Regions from separate parts of the Afipia sp. GAS231 genome, predicted to be linked through region 2. Evidence: predicted binding sites of a transcription regulator. Region 2 holds the regulator's gene; each other region holds the start of a gene.
The links. Region 2 encodes PhoB, which activates phosphate uptake and scavenging genes when phosphate is short. Its sites were predicted from a motif close to TGTCATNNANCTGTCAT; they were not measured.
Positions count from the first base shown of each region.

Region 1: the regulator PhoB is predicted to act here: its motif matches at 1,405-1,421, upstream of BLS26_RS27315 (alkaline phosphatase).
Region 3: the regulator PhoB is predicted to act here: its motif matches at 1,314-1,330, upstream of ppk2 (polyphosphate kinase 2).

Region 1 covers NZ_LT629703.1:5,754,160-5,756,426, forward strand. The annotation lists gene BLS26_RS27305 (indolepyruvate ferredoxin oxidoreductase family protein) at 1-756, shown strand, start outside; gene BLS26_RS27310 (hypothetical protein) at 898-1,290, shown strand; gene BLS26_RS27315 (alkaline phosphatase) at 1,488-2,267, shown strand, end outside.
Region 2 covers NZ_LT629703.1:4,284,731-4,286,997, reverse strand. The annotation lists gene BLS26_RS20130 (GcrA family cell cycle regulator) at 1-355, shown strand, start outside; gene phoB (phosphate regulon transcriptional regulator PhoB) at 632-1,336, opposite strand; gene phoU (phosphate signaling complex protein PhoU) at 1,366-2,082, opposite strand; gene pstB (phosphate ABC transporter ATP-binding protein PstB) at 2,188-2,267, opposite strand, start outside.
Region 3 covers NZ_LT629703.1:6,144,176-6,146,442, forward strand. The annotation lists gene BLS26_RS28985 (zinc-binding dehydrogenase) at 1-172, shown strand, start outside; gene ppk2 (polyphosphate kinase 2) at 347-1,261, opposite strand; gene BLS26_RS28995 (collagen-like protein) at 1,460-2,044, shown strand; gene BLS26_RS29000 (zinc-dependent alcohol dehydrogenase family protein) at 2,185-2,267, opposite strand, start outside.

The DNA.
Region 1 (2,267 bases), 1.5 Mb from region 2:
AACAAGTTGGCGTTCTCGTGGGGACGTCTGGCGGCGCATGATCTGCAGCGCGTGATCTCAGCCGCGCGCTTCAAGAACTCGGGCGCGACGCCGGCCAAGCGCTCGCTTGACGAAAGCATCGCGTTCCGCGCCAAATTCCTGACCGATTACCAGAACGAGGCCTATTCGAAGCGTTACTTCTCCGAAGTGGAACGCGTTCGCGCCGCGGAGGCCAAGGCTGCGCCTGGATCTCAGGAACTGACGGAAGCCTTCGCCAAAGGCCTGTTCAAGCTGATGGCTTACAAGGACGAATACGAAGTCGCCCGGCTCTACACCGACGGGGAGTTCGCGAAAGCCTTGAAGGAACAGTTCGACGGCGACACCAGTGTCAAGGTCAGCCTCGCGCCGCCGATGTTCGCGCCACGCGACAAGGCGACCGGACACCTGCGCAAGCGCGAATTCGGACCGTGGATGTTCAAGGCGTTCGGTCTGCTGGCACGGATGAAGTCGCTGCGCGGCACCGCGTTCGATCCGTTCGGCTATACCAGCGAGCGCAAAATGGAGCGCGCGCTGCCGGGCGAATATTCGGCGATGATCTTCCGCCACCTCGATGCGAACAAGCCGCTCGATCTGCCGCGGCTGGTAACACTGGCGAAGTCGGCCGAACTAGTGCGTGGCTACGGCCACATCAAGGAAGCCAACGTCGCGAAATTCCGCACCGAAACCGCGCGCCTCGAAAGCGCGATCGGGCAGCCTGTAGCCCAGGCGGCGGAGTAGAAGCGTTATGCTGGCGGTGAAACTTTTCACGGCCACCATAGTTTCCCAGTAACCTTGCCGGCACGAACGGCTGGCATTGTCGTGCCGGCTTCCTACATGATGTCGATAGTTCGTTTTTTCTTTGGTTTCAGGAGGCCATGAATGGGCCTGAAAAGTGCCTTTGCGGCATTCGTTTGTACCGGGTTCCTGATGCTGGGCGGCGCGGCTATGGCCGACGAGTATCGTCCCGACGAGTTCCTCCGGCTCGATCTCTCCAAAGTCGTGCTTTCACCGAAGCGGCTCGGGCCGGAAGCGGAATTCGCCCCGGTTCCGATCGAGGCGAAAACCGATCGCGTGCGCACAACGACGGTGACGGAACCCAAGATCGTCATGCGGAAGACGCACGTGGCGCGTGTCAACGCTACGCCACCGCGCGCCGCAGCTCGCGCCAAATTGGCGCATCGCCACGGCAACCCGCTCGATGCGCAGGCACGCGATACGCGAATCCAGACTTGGCCGTGCAAGTCGGGCGGCATTTGCGGCTGGCAGCGATAACAATCGCGCTTCGTAGGGTGGGTTAGGCGAAGCCGTAACCCACCGCGGTATCAACCGCGCTGCACGAAGTTGGTGGGTTACGCCTTCGGCTAACCCACCCTACAGTTCCCTCAGAGTCATCCACCTGTCGTAAAACCTTCGGCTGGGAGTCAAATTCAACGGGCACACCTTTGTCATGATTCGACGAGGGTGACTCGATGCCATCTGCGATACGCGCCAAGCATGCTCTGAACCGGCGTCAACTGCTGGTCCGCTCGGCAGCGACGGTGGCCGTCGCCGGGCTCGGCAGCATCGCAAGGCCCTATCTGAGCCGCGCCGCCGATCGTCCGTTGATCGCCTGCGGCATTCAATCCGGCGACGTTGCGGTGGACTCCGCTGTCATCTGGTCGCGCGCCGATCGTGCGGCACGCATGCAGGTCGAGTGTTCGACGGTCGAGAGCTTCAAGACCATCATCCGCACCGTTTCCGCCGATGCGCTGCCGGACAGCGACTTCACCTCGAAAGTACTGCTCGATGGCCTGCCCGCGGGGCAGGACATCTTCTACCGCGTGCGCTTCGACGATATCGCGGGCGGACTCGCCGGAGAAACCCGGGTCGGCCATTTCCGCACCGCGCCGTCAGAGCGACGTTCGGTATCGTTCGTCTGGTCCGGCGATGCCGTGGGCCAGGGCTGGGGCATCGATCCTGCGCGCGGGGGATTGCGAACCTATCGCACCATGCGCGACAATCGACCTGACTTCTTCATTCATTCCGGCGATCACATCTATGCCGATTGTCCGGTCCCATCCGAACTGAAGCTGCCGAACGGCGAGATCTGGCGCAACATCGTCACGGAAGAAAAATCCGTCGCCGCCCACAGCCTGGCCCAGTTTCGCGGCAACTACAAATACAACTGGCTCGACGAAAATTTTCGCGCCTTCCACGCCGAAGTCCCGATGTTCGCGCAATGGGACGACCATGAAGTGACCAACGACTGG
Region 2 (2,267 bases):
CAAGAGCCCCTCTTCGGCAGCACCGCGCCAGCGCAAGGCCCGCCCCGCCCAGCACATGATGCGGGTGGCGCGTCCGGTGTCGCGCGGCAACACCGCGCTTGCGCATGCGTTCGAAGTCGAGATGGAGCCGGATCCGATCGCCTTCGACAATGTCGTGCCGATGAGCCAGCGGCTGACGCTCCTGGAATTGAACGAGGCGACCTGCCACTGGCCGGTCGGAGATCCCTCGACCGCGGACTTCTTCTTCTGCGGCGGCAAGGCGCTCGCCGGCCTGCCCTACTGCGCGCACCACTCGCGCGTCGCCTACCAGCCGGCCTCCGATCGCCGTCGCCCGGCGCCGAAGCCGACAAGGTAATTCTCCGTCATTGCGAGCGGAGCGAAGCAATCCAGACTTGCTTCGCTGACGGATGGATTGCTTCGTCGCTACGCTCCTCGCAATGACGAAGCTTCGTCGTCCCGGCCTAGTGCGCAATTGCGCACGGGGGCCGGGACCCATAACCGCCGATGGATCGCGGTTATGCCGAGCTGGAGCTTCAGCTCTTTTCTAACAATTACATTTTGTGGTTATGGGTCCCGGCTCAAGGCCGGGACGACGGCGGAGTTTGTTGCTCCGCCTGCCCCTACAAGAGCCCTACGGCTCCGCCTTCGCGAAGCGATCATCCAGCGCGTAGCCGGCGCCGCGCACGGTGCGGATCGGGTCCTGCTCGCGGCCGGGGTTGAGCAGCTTGCGCAGGCGGCCGATGTGAACGTCGACGGTGCGCTCGTCGATATAGATGTCGCGGCCCCAGACGCTGTCCAGCAACTGCTCGCGCGAGAACACGCGGCCAGGATGCTCGAGGAAGAACTCGAGCAGGCGATACTCGGTCGGGCCGAGATCGATCTGGCGGCCGGAGCGGGCGACGCGGCGTTTCTCGCGGTCGAGCTCGATATCGCCGTAGGTCAGCACGGTGGCGAGCCGCTCGGGGCTGGCGCGCCGCAACAGGCCTTTTACCCGCGCCAGCAATTCCGGCACCGAGAACGGCTTGACGATGTAGTCGTCGGCGCCGGTGGCCAGGCCCCGGACGCGCTCGCTTTCCTCGCCGCGCGCGGTCAGCATGATGATCGGCAGTTGCTTGGTCTCCGGCCGCGCCCGCAGGCGCCGGCACAGTTCGATGCCGGACAGGCCCGGCAGCATCCAGTCGAGCACGATCAGGTCGGGCACCCGCTCCTTCAGCCGCGTATCGGCATCATCGCCGCGGCCGACGGTCTCGACTTCGTAGCCTTCGGCATCAAGGTTGTAGCGCAGCAGCGTGGTCAGCGCTTCCTCGTCTTCAACCACCAGAATGCGTGCGTTCATCGATTTGGCTTCCCTATCGTTCTGACGCGTCAGTTACCGGGTACTGTCGTGGCGAACGTCGTCATGTCGCCCTTCGGGCGCTTGTCGAGAATCTGCTGACCCTCGATCATGTAGAACACGGTTTCGGCAATGTTAGTGGCGTGGTCGCCGATCCGCTCGATATTCTTGGCGCAGAACATCAAATGAATGCAGAACGAGATGTTGCGCGGATCTTCCATCATGTAGGTCAGGAGTTCGCGGAACAGCGAGGTGCAGATGGCGTCGACTTCCTCGTCGCCCTTCCACACCGCCATCGCCGCCGGCAGGTCGTGCGCGGCATAGGCGTCCAGCACCGACTTGACCTGCGACTGCACCAGATCGGTCATGTGCTCGAGGCCGCGGATCAGCTTCAAGGGCTGGAAATCGTTCTCCAGCGCCGCGACCCGCTTGCCCATGTTCTTGGCGAGGTCGCCGATCCGCTCCAGATCGGTGGCGACGCGCATCGCGCCGACGATCTCGCGCAAGTCGATCGCCATCGGCTGGCGCCGCGCGATGGTCAGCACCGCGCGTTCCTCGATGATGTGCTGCAGGCGGTCGATCTCGAGGTCGGAGGTGACGACGCGGTTGCCCAGCGCGATGTCGCGGCGGACCAGCGCATCGACGGATTCGGTGATCATGCGTTCGGCAAGGCCGCCCATCTCGGCAACGAGACGGGTGAGTTCCTGCAGATCGCCGTCAAACGCCTTGGCGGTATGTTCAGAAGCCATTTGATCTCTCCTCAATCATGATCCGATCGGATCGGAGCATGATTTGAATTTCCCTTTTGAGCACGATCTCTTCGGAAAACCGGGTCCCACTTTTCCGGATCATGCTCAGCCGAACCGGCCGGTGATGTAGTCCTGGGTTCGTCGATCGCTCGGCGAGGTGAAAATCCTGTTGGTGTCGTCGAATT
Region 3 (2,267 bases), 1.9 Mb from region 2:
GGCCTACACGCCGGAAGAGTTCGCCTATTCGCTGCGCCTGATCGCGGAAGGCAAGGTCGATGCGGCCTCGATGGTGACGGCCAGCGTCGGCATCGACGGCGTCGCCAAAGCCTTCGCCGATCTCGCCAATCCGGAAGCGCACACCAAGATTATTGTGGAGCCGTGGCGATAATATCCGTCGTCCCGGACAAGCGAAGCGCGATCTCAGATGTGCAATTGCACATCGGGGGACCCATACGCCGCGGCGGTCGTTATTAGAAAAAGCCGTCGACGACCTTGCTTGAATAATAGCGGCCGCGGCGTATGGGTCCCTGCGTTCGCAGGGACGACAGCTTTGTGCCGCCGGTCAGAATTTTGCCGGAACGTACATATCGGGCGGTATCGGTCCGCGGTGATATTCGGGGTTGTGGACCCGCGGCGGCAAGATCACCGGCGGGTGCTGCACCTCGGAATAGGGAATCTGCGTCAACAGATGCGAGATGCAGTTGAGGCGCGCGCGCTTCTTGTCGACGGCGTCGACGATCCACCACGGCGAGTCCGGCAGGTGGGTATGCTGCAGCATGGCCTCCTTGGCCTTGGTGTATTGCTCCCACTTAGCTCGGGCCTGCACGTCCATCGGGCTCAGCTTCCACTGCTTGAGCGGATCGCTGATCCGCATCGTGAAGCGGAATTGCTGTTCCTCGTCGGTGATCGAGAACCAGTATTTCAAGAGGATGGTGCCGGAACGGATCAGCATGCGCTCGAATTCCGGCACCGACTTGAAGAACTCCTGGTACTGTTCCTCGTTGCAAAAGCCCATCACGCGCTCGACGCCGGCGCGGTTGTACCAGCTACGGTCGAACAGCACGATCTCGCCGCCCGCCGGCAGATGCGAGACATAGCGTTGAAAATACCACTGGGTCCGCTCCCGCTCGCTCGGCGCCGGCAGCGCCGCGACGCGGCAGATCCGCGGATTGAGCCGCTGGGTGATGCGCTTGATCACGCCGCCTTTGCCGGCGGAATCGCGGCCTTCGAACAGCACCACGACCTTCTGCTTACTGTGCTGAACCCAGTCCTGCAGCTTGACCAGTTCGCCTTGCAGCCGCAGCAGCTCCCTGAAATAGATTTTGCGATCGAGCTCCGGTCCTTCGTGCACCGCGTCGATGTCGTCGAGCCTGGAGTCGTCGAGTTCGAGCTCGAGCTCTTCGTCAAGGGTGTCGGCCATTTCCCGATGGATGCGCTCTCGCAAGGCCAGTTCGGCGTTCAATTCGGACGTGGTCATGGGATCTGTCTTTCGCTCGCTTCTGTCGGGCATCGGACAATGGTTCGGTCACGTTACGGGGATGTGACATGGCCGGCTTCGCCCGGTTTGGAGGGCAGACGCCTCGAAATAGCTGCTGATATCGCAGGCGCGGAATTGATGCCGTGGTGGCGCGTCTGTAAGAAGACAGGGCACCCACTGGAAAGCAGGAGAAGCGCCGTGGCCGACAATTCAACGGGACGGCCGGGGCCGCAAGGCAAGCCCGGACCGCAGGGGCCGCGCGGGCCGGCCGGCGAACCCGGAAAGCCCGGCCTGCACGGCAATCCCGGCCGGCCCGGCTCCGAAGGCCCGCGCGGCAAACCTGGTTCTAATGGAAAGCCCGGCCCCAACGGAAAGCCGGGAGCCCCCGGCAAGCGTGGCGAGCCAGGTCCGCAAGGCAAGCCGGGTGCGCGCGGCGAGGCTGGCCCGCAAGGCCCCGCCGGTGCGGCTGGTCTCGCCGGTCCGCGCGGCGAACCCGGCTCGCGCGGCGAACCCGGTTCGCGCGGCGAACCGGGTCCGGCGGGCGCGCTGCCCTCGATCGAACAGGTGATGCCCTGGCTGCATCTGATCTTCGATGCCTGGGAAGAGCATCGGCAAAAGCGCGCGCAGGAAGCCGCCGAACGCGAGCAGGCGGCGGCGGAGCTTGAGCAGGTGGCGGCAGAACTCGCGGCTCAAGAAGCGGCGGCTGCTGACGAAGACGACGACGGCGATGACGACGATCGCAAGAAGAAGCACAAGCGCAAGCATCGCAAGGACAAGAAGTAGACGCCCGCTAACCGCAGGTGCGCAGGATGGGTGGAGCGAAGCGATACCCATCATTTCCTTGCGCGCCGATTGATGGGTATCGCGGAGTTTATCATCGGGCCGGCTAAAGGCCGGACCCGATGGCTCCACCCATCCACAAACTACGAATTGAAGCCCGGAAGGTCGACCACCAGCCTTCCCTTGGCGGTGCAATCTCGCAAGCTTGCATACGCGTCCAGAACCG